Regions from separate parts of the Kandleria sp. genome, predicted to be linked through region 3. Evidence: a T-box and tRNA genes for the amino acid it is inferred to sense, from the RefSeq annotation. Region 3 holds a T-box; the other regions hold tRNA genes.

The links. The T-box of region 3 lies ahead of leuS (leucine--tRNA ligase). A T-box ahead of a tRNA ligase gene usually reads a tRNA of that ligase, here a tRNA-Leu.
Region 1: it encodes a tRNA-Leu, which carries the amino acid that the T-box ahead of leuS (leucine--tRNA ligase) is inferred to sense. The anticodon was not compared.
Region 2: it encodes a tRNA-Leu, which carries the amino acid that the T-box ahead of leuS (leucine--tRNA ligase) is inferred to sense. The anticodon was not compared.

Annotation. Positions count from the first base shown of each region.
Region 1 covers NZ_JAGBIX010000089.1:11,388-16,663, reverse strand. The annotation lists gene J6L95_RS09480 (TRAM domain-containing protein) at 1-1,078, shown strand, start outside; gene rmuC (DNA recombination protein RmuC) at 1,078-2,025, shown strand; gene J6L95_RS09470 (HD domain-containing protein) at 2,037-2,480, opposite strand; gene J6L95_RS09465 (RsmB/NOP family class I SAM-dependent RNA methyltransferase) at 2,477-3,781, opposite strand; tRNA gene J6L95_RS09460 (tRNA-Leu) at 3,857-3,943, opposite strand; gene J6L95_RS09455 (hypothetical protein) at 4,087-4,737, shown strand; gene J6L95_RS09450 (hypothetical protein) at 4,782-5,144, shown strand.
Region 2 covers NZ_JAGBIX010000037.1:25-5,300, forward strand. The annotation lists gene J6L95_RS04505 (glycoside hydrolase family 32 protein) at 243-1,697, opposite strand; tRNA gene J6L95_RS04510 (tRNA-Leu) at 2,014-2,097, opposite strand; gene J6L95_RS04515 (methionine ABC transporter ATP-binding protein) at 2,264-3,268, shown strand; gene J6L95_RS04520 (methionine ABC transporter permease) at 3,261-3,920, shown strand; gene J6L95_RS04525 (GNAT family N-acetyltransferase) at 3,935-4,348, opposite strand; gene J6L95_RS04530 (MetQ/NlpA family ABC transporter substrate-binding protein) at 4,726-5,276, shown strand, end outside.
Region 3 covers NZ_JAGBIX010000011.1:44,398-49,673, reverse strand. The annotation lists gene J6L95_RS02215 (ATP-binding cassette domain-containing protein) at 1-880, shown strand, start outside; gene J6L95_RS02210 (ABC transporter ATP-binding protein) at 880-2,649, shown strand; T-box leader at 2,694-2,890, shown strand; gene leuS (leucine--tRNA ligase) at 2,924-5,276, shown strand, end outside.

The DNA of each region.
Region 1 (5,276 bases), on a different contig from region 3:
TCTTTTCCATATGAACTATCTTGATCAGCTTCCTTTCAAGAAAGGACTTATCAAGGATGCTATTGCGAAGTATACAAAATTTGATGTCGAAGAATTAGATGTCAAGCCAGTTCTTTCAAGTGATGAAGTGGAACATTATAGACACTATGCTGCTTTTCCTATTGTCTATTCAAGAGGAAAACTAGTCTTTGGTGAATTAGAAGGGGTTGATCATTTCTTAAGTGTAGATGATCTATATCGTCTTCAGTCTCCTGTTATCAATACAACATTAAATAAGATTCAGAAGATCTTAAATGAACATAAATGTAAAGATTATTATCCAAGAGTAAAATGTGGTTTACGCTATATCATGGTAAGAGAATTCAACGAAGGATTACAGGTTGTCTTTATTACTGGTAAAGATGGTATCGCTAAAGAAGTAACAAAAGAAATTGCTCAGATTGATGAAGTTGTTTCAATCTACTATTCAATCAATACATCAAGCCATTCTGATTTCAATGAAAAAGGATTTAAGCGTATTTATGGCATGAATGCTATGACTTTAACATGCAAGGATCAGGACTATAAGATTAATGTGAAATCACATATGATCATGAATCCTGAAATGGAATATAAGAAGTATGATGTTCTTACTTCCCTTGTTGATGAAGAAGATGAAATCCTTTCATTATACAGTGGACTAGGATTATGGGAAATGAGTCTTCCTAATGATGTCACAGCATTAGAAGAAAACGAATATCAGTTAGATGATGCGTTAAAGAATAGAGATCGCATTAAAGAGATGAACAAGTTCTTCAAGTTATGCAACATCGATAAAGAAATTGTAAGATTATGCAAGAAGAAGACATATGACAAAGTTGTCGTACACGGTGGAGATATTACAGAAGAAATCGCTAAATCCATCATTCTTTCTAAAGTGCCAGCAGTGATCCTTGAAGGAAAGAATATGAGCGCTTTAGGATTAAGTATTGAAAAATTACAGAATCGCTATCATATTACTTATGTTTCAGGCGTGGATGTTGATCCAAATACACCATTGGTACACGCTATCGTGAAACTAGAAAGAAATGAAAGATAATGGAATTGATTCTACTTGTCTTGCTTATTGCCATATTGATCATGCTTGTCGTGATCTATATGAAATTCAATCGCAGTGATTCTTTTGCGCGAATAGAAAAGGGCATTGAACAAAATGAACGTGAATTAATAGCATCTAAGAGTTATCATCAATCTTTAGCGAAAAGCTATGAAATTCTTTTAGGAGAACTATCTAAGACAAAAGAGTACCTCGGCGTTTCTGATGCGAAGCTTAATCTTTTGACAAAGACAATTCGCAATATGAATGATGTGATGGTCAATACAAAAAAGAGAGGAAACTTTGGTGAGTATCAGCTCTACCATCTGCTTTCTCTTTATCTTGGTCATTCTTCTTTGTTATATGAGACACAATATCATCTTTCTAATGGCAAAATTGCAGATGCAATCTTGCATATTCCTAATCAAAAACAAGTGCTTTGCATTGATTCTAAGTTTCCTAGTGAAAACTATCTACGTCTTGTAGATGATCCCTCTTCAGTCATTGCACAAAGAGAATTAAGAAAAAATGTGAAAAAGCACATTCATGATATTGCGGAAAAATATATTATTCCACAAGAAACAAGTGAAGAAGCTATCATGTTTATTCCTAGTGAAGCTATCTATCTTTATTTATGGGAAGAAGAACCACAGCTTATTGAAGAAGCACATCGTCATCATGTAATGATGACATCCCCTTCAACATTGATGGGAGTAACCATGACTCTTCTTGCAATCACAAAAGATTTTCAGCGTGCTCAAAACATAGAAAAGATTGAAAAGCAGCTGATCAGTCTAAAAGAAGATAGTGATCGCATGATACAAAGATATGAGAAAGCTTATCGTAGTGCTAATACACTCATTAAACAATTAGATGATCTTCATATATCCATGGATAAGATCAATGGAAAGATTCAAGGTATGTATGAAGGAGAAGAAAAGGATGGCTGATGGCCATCCTTTTAAAGTTCAATATGAGAAAGTCTTTTGTTTTCTTCTTCTTTAAGAAGCTGTCCTTCTAGTGAGTGAGAAAGAACATCTGCATCCTTGATTAATTCACAATAATCATCTTCGATGATGCTCTTGTTAGAATGACATGAAATAGCATGCACAATAAGATTGATTTCTTCTTCATTGAACTGCTGAGAAGACATCAATAGCTCCTTGGCAATCATGGAAGATCTGTTCGCATGATCAAAGCTGTTCATTGTTAACGGAATAGCAATATCATGCAATAACCCAATGATACTAGCTAATTCTTGATTGAGATTTCTTTTTCTTGCAAGAAGAACACAGAGTGTTTCTACTTGAAACATATGAGCATAGGCTTCTCTTTTATAGAAGCCATGACTCTTTTCTTCAAGCATCTTGATTGCTTCGTCTTTAATCATCTGATAACGTTTCATCGTCTTAATCCCTTAGGGAAGAGGTTCTTTACTGCATTGCTTTCTTTGTAGAAAGAAAGTGGATAACCATCTACAAAGATGACCCCATAGCCTTTCTTGTTATTGGCTGGAAGAGTTTCTCCATGAATATACTTCTTGATTTCTTCACTCTCTTCCTTGAAATCATAGAAGTTCTTTACATCATCTTTAGTTAAAGTCAAGGCAAGAGAATAGCTCGGAACAAATCTGTTCTTTTTGCTTTCTCCAAGATAAAGACCATTTCTTAAAATACGAATATTCTTAAGATCAGGGAAATGACGCTTGATTGCATAGATATGTCCCTTGTTTTCTAGAAGCAGAGGAGGAACTTTGCAATTTAAAGATTCCTTGTAGAACGCTCTAAGATTTGTTTCTGCCTCTTTAGATATATGAGGCTTAAGCACTGATGGCTTAATGGTACTAGATGATCCTACTTTCTTTAGTTTAGCAATAAAATGTCCTTCACCTTCATGTTTATGAGGATAGCAGCGAATGGTACCATCCATGTAGCTTGTTTCTCCTTCAATATGAGGAAGGGGTACAAGTTCAAAATCAAAGTTGGAAAGAGCATACTCGATAATATCCTCATTTTCCTCTTTCGAGTAGGTGCATGTAGAGTAGATAACCTCGCCACCTTCTCTAAGTAGCTTATAGGCAGCCTCAATGAGGTTCTTTTGAATAGAGGCACATTCTAATACCTTTTCATAAGACCACGTCTCTACGGCCTGATCAAGCTTTCTGAACATACCTTCACCAGAACATGGAGCATCAAGGATGATCTTATCAAAAAAGCCATCCAAGAGAGAAACAAAACGAAGAGGATCTGTCGATGTGACAATGGTATTAGATAAACCGAAGCGTTCAATGTTTTCACTTAGAACTTTGGCACGGGAATGAGAAATATCATTAGCAATCAGAAGTCCATCATCTGAGAGTCGCGCACCGACAGAGCAGCTCTTTCCTCCGGGAGCCGCACACATATCTAATACGTAGTCATCTTCTTTAATATCAATCATATTAGCGACAAGCATGGCAGAAGGCTCTTGGATATAGTAGAGTCCTGCTAGAAAATAAGGAGATTTCCCTGGAGCATATTTTTGATCATCAAAAATAAAGCCCTCTTTAACAAAAGGATGAGGCTTCATGCTAGGAAGAACCTTTTCAATATTTTGTTTCTTATTATTAAGATAAAGACCTTTAACTGCTGGTTTATTTAATGCATCAATAAAAGCATCATATTCATCACCAAGCATTTCTTTCATTCTTTCATAAAATTTATCCATATCTATCACCAATCCTATTATACAGAATAAAGCTGAAAAAAAGCCAGTACAATTGTACTGGCTTCACTATTAAGCTGGTGCCCTGGGCCGGACTCGAACCGGCACGGTTTTAAGGCCGGCAGATTTTGAGTCTGCTGCGTCTACCAATTTCGCCACCGGGGCAACTGCTCGTTTATTATAATATGGCTTTTAAGAAAATGCAACATGAAAATGAAAATATAATGACACCTTTTTTTCTTTTTTGTCCTTAACCTTGTAAAGAATACTGATTTTCCTATATAATAGTGACAAAGGAGGATGAAAACATGGATAAGCAAGGCAAAAATATAGTTCAAAGAAGATTATTGTTTATGATAAGCCTAATGCTTATTTTTATGTTTTTATTAGTATCCTACATTAATGATGAAATGCATTTTACTTCATCATTATTTATGGGAATATCTTTATTGCTTGTCAATATGCTCCTCTACAAGCTTGAGAAGCCTCGCTTGATTAAAGTGAAAGGCAAGAGAGTAAAACAGCCGATTGGCATCAATTATGTCGCTAAGGTTGTACAGTTGGCGATATGTATTTTTTTAATTGTAGGAAGCTGGACTTCTTTTGAAAAGAAACAGGTGTTTGGCTGGATGAAGGGCTATGCACAAGATCGTGAACGATACAGTGTTCTTGTCGAAAGCAGTGATAAGGCAAAATCATTGTATGACCTTAATAATAGTGCATTTGGCTATATGAGCGATGATGCACATAGAATTAATGATGTTGTAGAAAATATTTCTTCATCTTTAAAACAGAGTATTACACCATGTATCTACAGTACTCATAAAGAGACGCTCGCTGCTCTTTACAGTACGAAGATTCAGGTGTTGATTATCAATGAGAAAGATCGCTCGGATTTTGAAAAGATAGACAAGGATTTTTCTCGTAAGACTAAAGTCATTAAGTCTTATATCATTTAGAAAGATTGAAGAAATTCAATCTTTTTTTGTTTGGAGGGAATATCATGGAAGAATTAACTTTGATTGACAGCAACTGCATATCTCTTTATTCGTCATTGATGGATTATACATTCAAGCATGCGGATGAGATAGAAATGAAGACGTATCATATAAGTGAACGTCTTTTAATACAGACACTTCATTTAGGGGAAAAGGGAAGATGTGGTTATAAGCTCAACAAAGAAATTATTTCTTTTTTGAAAGAGAATTATGATCTCTATAAGAAAATAGATCTGAAGTTTTATGATCATGGTGATGTGATCTATGAGCATAACGCTAAAACAGGGACTTCACGTTTTGCTTATTCTTCATATCATGACTATATTAAGAATGGACATAAGGAATTATTGGATCATTATTGCTTTTGATGAAAATTTTAGATATTGACAAATAATGGCATAAATAATAAGATTATTTCAATAAAATGAGAGAAAAAACATTATTTTATCTTAAATCTGTAATGGACTATCACAAGCTCTCGTCCTTTTAGGATGGGAGCT
Region 2 (5,276 bases), on a different contig from region 3:
GTGGTTGTTTTGTTTGCAGAAATCATTCTACAAGGAATATACCTTTTTTGTCTATTGAATAACGTCAGATAAAATTCGACAAAACGAATTTACACAAAAAATTTTACACTATGTTTTGAAATAAAATTTCTTATATGATAATCTTTTACTATTAAAAACAAATATTCATTTTTATTATGTCTATAATTTAATCAAGCATAATTAAAAAGCTCCATTCATTTTACATGAATAGAGCTTTTTGCTTATACTATAAAATCTTCATCTACTGATGAGCAGAGTTCATATGACTTAATATCAAGGTGTTCATCGTGATCAAAATAGCTTTCTTCTTCTGTTGGATAGACATGAGCAGTAAATGTATATTTACCATCATTGATAAATAATTCTATTGAAGACTGGTCAATGAAGATACTCATTGAATCTAAATCTTCGTCTAAAGGAATATCCAATGCTTCAAATACTTCTTCATTGAAACGCTTATCAAGGTGACTCTTATCCACTGTAATCATCTTATAGCGTGAATCATAGTGAATCATCAATCCATCAGATCCATCTTTCTTAGTAAAGAGACGTAAATCACTTGAATGTCCATCACATTTAACTTCCAATTCTACAAGCGATGGCAATACACGACCTGATAATTCCTTAGTTCTTAATTTAGTAAATCCTGCGATAGGCTTCTGTATTAAACGATCACCTTCGACAAAGATTTCTCGTGGAAGCGTTAAGCTTCCTTCCCACTGTTCTTCCTCTGTTGGGTAATGGTTGTCAGGTAGTCCCATCCATGCAATCATGACACCTTTGTTTTTATCTTCTACATTGGCAGCCATCTGTGCAGCATAGAAGTCGAAACCATAATCTAAATAACGATAGTGTGTATCAGGAATAAATGTTAATGTATCATAATCCATCTTACCTACAAAGTAGATATTATGGTTAGTACATTCTCCTCTTCCTGGCAATTTTGTATGCTGAGGAGAGAAGATCAATACATCCTTATCACCAATTGTTGTTAAACATGGGCATTCCCACATACCACCGAATTCTTCATAGCCTTTAACACGAAGTTCACCCTGGAATGACCATTCGTCTAACAGCTTAGAAGATGAATAGACTAAAGCTGTACCTCTACCCTCATTGCTTCTTGCACCAATGAAGATAAAGTATTTCTGTTTTTCTTCTACATAAACAATCATAGGATCACGCTGATGTTCAGTATAATCTTCACGTGGGGCAAATAGTGGTGTATCTTTTTTAATCAGCTTACCTTCCTCATTAAGTTTCGCAACACATGTATATGGTTTACGAACCCAGTTCTCATCTCGGTGATTTCCTGTATAAAAGACATAAATCTGATCATGAGATGAAATCCCAGTTCCGGAATAACATCCTTTATTGTCAAATACAGTATCAGGGGCTAATGCAACACCTTCATTTTCCCAATGAATAAGATCTTTTGAAACAACGTGATACCAGTACTTCAATCCATGTACAGCTCCCCATGGACACCACTGATAAAATAAATGCCATTTTCCTTGGTGGTAAATAAATCCATTAGGATCATTAGATAATCCTGTAATAGGCTGCACATGAAATTTTTGTCTATAATTAGACACTTTATTTATTTCATATAGAGGAGCGATTTCGTCTTTACTTTTTAAAACACGATAACGTTCTTCTCGAGTCCATTCTTTCATCACAAATCTCCTTTATTGTTTATATCGGGGACTATTATATTGAAATTCACCAAAAAGCTCAATCATTCTTTCAATTTCACGAAAAGCTAAAAAACGACCATAGAATCACAAAAAAATCAGTTTTCATAACTTAATGAAATTTTCATATTATGGAAATTCTATTAAGTAAGCGTTATCACTTTTTTCATTTTCTCTATTTTTGGATTTTTGATGATTAAATCATCATTTTTCATTCTTTTTTATTAACATCAAATTGTAAAAATATTGTCATTTTATTCACTAAAAAAAGTCCTCTAATGAGGACTTTTAAATCTAATGGTGCTCAAGGTGGGACTCGAACCCACACGGCATAAACCACCAGTACCTGAAACTGGCGTGTCTACCATTTCACCACTTGAGCATGTGACTATTTTATCACACTTTGAGAGTCTAATTCAATAATTAAAAGTGTTGACGATAATTTACAATTACGGTAACATAATTGTATTTTATGATATATAATAGAAAAAGAGTATTTATATGGTCATAATTTGAGTTACACATGGTCATTATAAAGGAGAACAAAAATGGCTGAAATTGAATTAGTAAACGTATCGAAGACATTTGATACTGAAGAAGGTCCTGTTCATGCCTTATCCGATGTTAACCTTTCTATTCATAAAGGTGATATCTACGGTATTATCGGTATGTCCGGAGCAGGAAAAAGTACTTTAGTAAGATGTCTTAATTTCCTTGAAAAACCTACATCTGGTGATGTAATCGTTCAGGGAGTATCACTAAAGAGTTTAAATGAAAAAGAATTAAGAGAAGAACGTAAGAAAATCTCAATGATTTTCCAGAACTTCAACTTGCTTATGCAAAAGACTGTTATTGATAATGTATGTTTCCCAATGTACTTAGCACATACTCCAAAAGCTGAAGCAAGAAAGAAAGCTATGGAATATCTTAGAATCGTTGGATTGGAAGATAAGGCCAACACTTATCCTTCTAAGCTTTCTGGTGGTCAGCAGCAGCGTGTAGCTATTGCTCGTGCGCTTGCCAGCAAACCTGAAATCTTATTATGTGATGAAGCAACAAGCGCCCTTGATCCTGCAACAACAAAACAGATTCTTGCACTTTTAAAGAAGATCAACAATGAACTTGGTATTACCATTGTAATTATCACTCATGCGATGGATGTTGTGGAGGATGTATGTAGCCACGTTGCTATTATGGAAAATGGACAAGTACAAGAAAGTGGTGAAGTAGAAACAATTTTCGCTAATCCACAATCTGCAGTAGGTAAACGTCTTGTCTTAAAAGATGTACGTTCTGAAGCACTTGCTGAATTAAAAACTGATAAGACATTCCGTATTGTTTTTGATAAACAGTCTGCTTTTGAACCAGTTATCGCCAATGCGATTTTAACATTCCAGACTCCTATCAACATTTTAGGTGCTACTACAAAGAATGTGCACAATCAGGCTAAAGGTGAAATGATTGTTGGTATTCCATCAGGTCATGAAGATGAATTTGTAGCCTACTTTAAAGAAAGAGGCTTAAATTTAGAGGAGGTTGACATCAATGGATAATCAGATTATTTCAATGATCATCCAAGGTGTAGGAGAAACCTTATTGATGGTCATTGCTTCAACAGTATTAGGATATATTCTCGGTCTTCCATTAGGCATTATCCTGACAGTATCAGATAAGGATGGCTTGAAGCCTAATAAGACCCTTTATAAAATATTAGATGTCATCATCAATATTCTCCGTTCAGTTCCATTCTTGATCTTACTTATCATCCTTATTCCAGTAACAAAGATGATTGTAGGAAAGAGCTATGGAACAATTGCGACAATTGTCCCATTGACAGTGTCCGCTTTCCCATTCATTGCCAGAATGGTCGAACAGTCATTAAAAGAAGTGGATCCTGGTGTTATTGAAGCAGCCCAATCCATGGGTGCCACAAATCGCCAGATTGTCTTCAATGTCATGATGGTTGAAGCTAAAGTATCCTTAATTACAGGTACAACAATTGTATTTGCATCCATTCTTGCATATTCCGCAATGGCGGGAGCACTTGGCGGAGGCGGTCTCGGAGATATCGCTACGCGTTATGGCTACTATCGTAGAGAAGAGCAGATCATGTGGGTAAGTGTTATTATTCTTGTAGTAATGGTACAGATTTTCCAGTCACTTGGTATGCTTTTAGCTAAAAAGATGGATAATAAGAAAAAATAGATGTCAAGCGACATCTATTTTTTTAGCTCTTTATACATAAGAATATGTGGAACACCTTCATCATCATACACATCCCCTGTCATTTTATAGCCAAGCTTTTCATAAAAACCTTTTACTCTTACCTGTGCTGATAAATAAGAACAGTTGGCATAAGAAGAAATATATTCTTCAGCTTTATGAATCATCATAGCACCATAGTGATGCTTGCGGTATTCTTTCAAGACTGCGACACGTCCAATATAATACTTTTCATCCTTCTTAAAGAATCTACATGTCGCTACTGGATGATTTTCATGATAGCCCACAAGATGAAATGCATTTTGATCAATTTCATCAAATTCATCCTTAAATCCCTGTTCATCCATAAAAACAGAAACTCTGATATTCTTTGCATCTTCATGAAGAAAATCAAATAATACTGTATTCATCGCATGTCCTCCTTCCTCTATTTTATAGACAAAATCACCTAATAACAAGATATAGGAAATTACTATAATAACTATTGCGTTATAGAATTGACAAATAAAGACATGTGTCATAATATATACCCATCGAACATATAGGAAAGAGGTGAACCACGATGACAAGAGCTATGATGAAATATTATTCCATGTGTAACTGTAAACAAAATTTAATATGCTCTATTTTACCTACCGCGTGGTTAACTTTTTTCTCGTTTGATGCTTCAAGAAGATAAAAGACAGGTAATAGGTACCTGTCTTTTTTTATAAGGGGGATGGATATGAATACTAAGGATGAGATGTGCAGCTATATTTATTATTAAACATTTAGGAGGAAAGAAACTATGAATAAATTATTAACACTTGCACTTACAGGTGCATTACTATTAGGAGCTACAGGATGTGCGTCATCATCTGATGATAAGACTATCACTGTTGCCGCTTCTACTACACCACATGCCATTATATTAAATCACATTAAAGACGATCTAAAAAAAGAAGGATATACCCTAAAAGTTACTGAATATACAGATTACGTTCAACCAAACAACGTTGTAGAAGACGGAGACTTTGATGCTAACTATTTCCAGCATACCCCTTATTTAGATTCATTCAATAAAGAACATAAGACACACCTAGTATCTGCTGGAAAGATTCATTATGAGCCATTTGGAATCTATGCAGGTACTAAGAAAGATTTAAAACAAATCTCTAAAGGTGATGTCATCGCTATTCCAAACGATACTACTAATGAAGCAAGAGCTTTATTATTACTTGCTAGTCAGGGCTTAATTACCTTAAAGAAAGATGCTGGCATCAACGCTACAATCAAGGATATTACTTCTAACCCTCACAATATTTCATTTAAAGAATTAGAAGCTGCTCAGATTTCTCG
Region 3 (5,276 bases):
AATAATGAGTACAGGACTATATAGTCTCAATAAAACATGGAAGCTGATTCTTGATGGTCATCCTTTAAAATATATGAATATTGTAGAAGAACCATGTCCGAAAGGATTATTTCTATTTGAATGTGGAGATTTTCCTGGTGAAATAGATTGGCATGTCATACCAGAAAGGACAGATCATATTCATCTTGTAGATGGACGTCTTCCTATAGAAAAAGATGAAGTGCTGGTTAGTGATACAGTTAATAAGATGAAAATCAATTATGAATTAGAAGGAAAACACTGTTTTCATGTAGTAGGACACTATCATGAAATACTGGGTATGAAACGTGCTTTTGTATCACAAAGTTTTTATCAGAGGTATCATTATTATTCTACTTCGCAATATGTCGTTGAAGGGGATTATGAAGTAATCAGGAAAAAGTATTTCCATGTAGAAAATGAATGGGTTCTCTTACAAAAGAGCTTTGAAACATTGTGGAAATTAGCATCATTTGTGTTTATTGTATTTTTTTTAATAGCAATCATTATTTCTTGTTTGTATGTTTTTATTATTAAAAGAAGCATCCATGAAGAAAGAAAAAGAGAAAGTGCCATTCTTTTAAGTGTAGGTGTTTCTATTAATAAAGTTACAAGAATCTATAAGAAAGAAGCGCTGCTGATAACGCTATGTACTTCATTATTGACATTTGCGATCTATATTGACTTGTTTTGTGTTAACTATCTTTTTCATATAAGTGAAAGCTGTTTTCACTTTTCTCTTTATGTATTGCCGATCAGCTATTATGTTATCATCACAGTCATTTATATGATGATTTCTTTAACAGGAAAAGAATCGCTTTCTAATGAAAAGATTGTGTCATTATTAAGGGAGGATAATTAATGATTGAATTAAGAGATATTTATAAGATCTACGGACATGAACTTGTTCTAGAAAATATTTCAATCACCTTGCCTGAAACTGGCATGATTGGATTGCTTGGAAAAAGCGGCAGTGGAAAAAGTACGCTTTTGTATATTCTTGCAGGATTGGATCTTAAGCATGGTGGAAAGATCTTTGTGGATGGAGAATTAAGTCTAATTAAAGATAAAAAGCGTATTGCGATTATGTTACAAAGACATGAGCTTGTATCATGGCTATCGGTTCACCACAATATCAGACTTTATGATGATTTTCATTCCTCCTTATTTCCTTCACTTTCTTTATTTCATATTTCTTCCTATATGCATAGTGCTATACCGCTTTTGTCGCTTGGGCAAAGACAGCGTATAGCTCTCAATAGGAGCTTTTACTATCAGCCTGATATCATACTTTGTGATGAACCGACAGCCTCCTTGGATCACCAATGTGCCCAGGAAGTCATGTGTACTTTAAAAGAATATGCCAAAGAACATCTGGTCCTTGTAGCATCGCATGATGAAGAACTCATACATGAGTACTGTACGGATGTTCTTACATTAGAAGATGGTCACCTTGAAGGTCATATTAAAAAAAGAAACAAGGGGAAAAGCACTGCTTTTCATCATGACTATAAGCGCTTTTTTGTCTTGTTTTTATCTCTAGTTAAAGGACATCTTTCATCTTATGTGCGATTATCCTTTGTATTTTTTGTGACGATGTGTATGTTAATGGCCTGTGTCAATATGACATGTTCATTTAGAAAAGAAGTGCAATCTTATCTTCATGAACTCCTGCCACATGATGCATTAAGTTTTAGATGTACATCTTGTCCATTGTCTTTAGATAAAGAAAAGTATGTTTCACAGGTCTTCCTTTATCCAGAAGATTATGAATTATTAGGGATTTCTTTAAATCCCCAACGTTTCAATCAAAGAGAATGTATCGAAGTGATGGATGAATCACAGGGGGTAAAAAGGGTTTCTTTAGGAAGATATGCAAGAAACGATAATGAAATTATTGTTTCTAGAACTCTTTTTAATAGATTAGGAAGACAGCTTAATAGAAGTTATTATCTTTATTATCATCATGGAAGAAAGGCGAAAGGTGTTAAGGTAAAGGTGGTAGGGGTGTCTTTTGAAAATAAGAAGATTGAAATCTACTATAGAAGAAGAGGGAATCTTACTTTGATTGAGCAGTGTTTTCATCATAAAGTAAACTATCGATATGGGATTCTTTATTATACAAGAGGATTATCTTTATCTTATTTAATAAGAAAGTATCCTGAACTTCATTTTAAGAAAGTAGGTAAAAAGAGCGAAGATCAGGTTTCACAGTTTTTTAATAAAATAGAAGCAGTCCTTTTTCTTTTTGCAACACTGGCGATCGTATCTACTGTCTTTTTTATGTGTGCTAATATTGATGAACTCATTTACAAGATGAGAAAGGACATTGCCTTATTTTATTGTCTGTATGCGAAAAAGGGACAGTTGTTTGTTTTGTATTATATGTTTGTATTAAGCTGTTTTCTTTTTTCTTCACTGTTAAGTTTTCTTTGTATTAATTATCTGATGATCTTTATTAATAAAGAAGTTATTCCTACTTTTATTAATGCGCGTTTTCTTTTAAGGTGGCCTTATCTTTCAATAATAAAGATGATGATTTCTTCATTGTTGGTGGTTATATTCATAACGGGATATACATTAAGAAAACAATTGAATATAGATATTGTTAATGTCCTAAAAGAGAACTAAAAGTTATTGATGAGGAAGAAAAAGTATGATATATTAGGTTCATATTGAAATCGATGAACAGGATTAGTAGATAGAAACTGCTTTCTAGAGAGCTTATGGCTGGTGGAAATAAGCAAGCAAGGCTATTGAACTCACCTGGGAGAGGTATCTGTGAAAGCAGATAACGTTACACCGCGTTAAGGTGATAAGTGCATGAATGTCTTCATGAACTCAGGTGGTACCGCGATGAATCGTCCTGAGACTGAAGACTTTTTTTATTATAGGAGGATAAAAAATGAGTTTTGATCACAAATCTGTAGAGAAAAAGTGGCAGAATTACTGGGATGAACATAAAACATTCAAGACTGATGCAGCTGATTTCTCTAAACCTAAATACTATACTTTGGATATGTTCCCATATCCATCAGGACAGGGTCTTCATGTAGGACATCCTGAAGGCTATACTGCAACTGATATTGTCAGCCGTATGAAGAGAATGCAGGGCTACAATGTGCTTCATCCAATGGGATTTGATGCTTTCGGATTACCTGCTGAACAGTTCGCTATTAAGACAGGACATCATCCTGCAGAATTTACTTATAAGAATATTGATAACTTCCGTCGTCAGATCAAGTCACTAGGTTTCTCTTATGATTGGGATCGTGAAATTGCGACAAGTGATCCAGAATATTATAAGTGGACACAGTGGATCTTTACTAAACTTTATGAAGCAGGATTGGCTTATGTAGCAGAAATGCCAGTAAACTGGTGTCCTGAACTTGGTACAGTTCTTGCCAATGAAGAAGTTATTGATGGTAAGAGTGAACGTGGGGGATTCCCAGTTATTCGTAAACCAATGAGACAGTGGGTCTTAAAGATTACTGAATACGCTGAAAAATTATTAAAAGATCTTGATTTAGTTGATTGGCCTCAGTCTACTAAAGAAATGCAGAGAAACTGGATTGGTAAATCTACTGGTGCAGATGTTGTTTTCAAGATTAAAGATACAGATAAAGAATTTACTGTCTTTACTACAAGATGTGATACATTATTCGGGGCAACTTATTGTGTAATGTCACCTGAACATCCATTTGTAAATGAAATTACTACTAAAGAACAGGAAGAAGAAATCAAGGCATATCAGGAAGCAGCAGCTAGAAAATCTGATCTTGAAAGAACAGATTTAAATAAAGATAAGACTGGTGCATTCACTGGAGCTTATGCGATTAACCCAGTAAATGGAAAAGAAATGCCAATCTGGATTTCTGATTACGTATTAGCTGGATATGGAACAGGTGCAATCATGGCTGTACCAGCTCATGATGATCGTGACTTTGAATTTGCAAAGAAATTCAATTTACCAATTATTCCAGTACTTGAAGGTGGCAATGTAGAAGAAGCAGCTTTCACTGGAGATGGTGTACATATCAACTCTGGATTCCTTGATGGTTTAAATAAAAAAGATGCCATTGAAGCAATGTTAAAATGGTTAAAGGACAATAACTGTGGGGAAAAGAAAACAACTTATAAATTAAGAGACTGGCTATTCTCTAGACAGAGATATTGGGGTGAACCAATTCCTATCATACATATGGAAGATGGTACAACTCGTACAGTTGCATTAGATGACTTGCCATTGGAATTACCAGCTACTGATAATTATCTTCCTAACTCAGAAGGGGAATCACCATTATCACATGCGACAGATTGGTTAAATGTAGAAATCGATGGTGTCAAAGGGGTACGTGAAACAAACACAATGCCTCAGTGGGCAGGTTCATGCTGGTATTATATCCGCTATATTGATCCACATAACAATGATGCAATCGGAGATAAAGCATTATTAGATCACTGGTTACCAGTTGACCTTTATATCGGTGGTGCTGAACATGCGGTATTACACCTTCTTTATGCAAGATTCTGGCATAAGTTCCTTTATGATATTAACGTTATCTCATCACCAGAACCATTCCAGAAATTATTCCATCAAGGTATGATCCTTGGTCCAAATGGTGTCAAGATGTCTAAATCTAGAGGAAACGTTATCAACCCAGATGAAATCGTAGACGCTTATGGTGCAGATACACTTAGATTATATGAAATGTTCATGGGTCCACTTGATGCCGCTAAACCTTGGTCAGATACAGGGGTAGAAGGTTCAAGAAGATGGCTTGATCGTGTTTACAGATTATTCATTGAAACAGATAAGATTACAGATGAAAACGATGGCTCATTAGACTTCGTTTACAATGCGACAGTGAAAAAAGTAACAGAAGACTTTGAAAACTTAGCATTCAATACAGCTATTTCTCAGATGATGATCTTCATCAATGATGCCTATAAAGCAAAATCTATCTATAAGCCATACGCTGAAGGTATTGTAAAGATGCTTTCATGTATCGCTCCACATGTCTGTGAAGAAATGTGGTCACTATTAGGACATGAAGATACAATCTCATATGAAGCATGGCCAACATATGATGAATCTAAGATGGTTGTCTCTGAAGTCGTTATGCCAGTTCAGGTCAACGGTAAAGTCAGAGCAAAGATCACTATCGCTAAAGATGCTGATCAGGAAACTGTCAAAGAAGCAGCTTTATCTCAGGACAATGTTAAAGTTTATACTGAAGGTAAAGAAATCAAGAAAG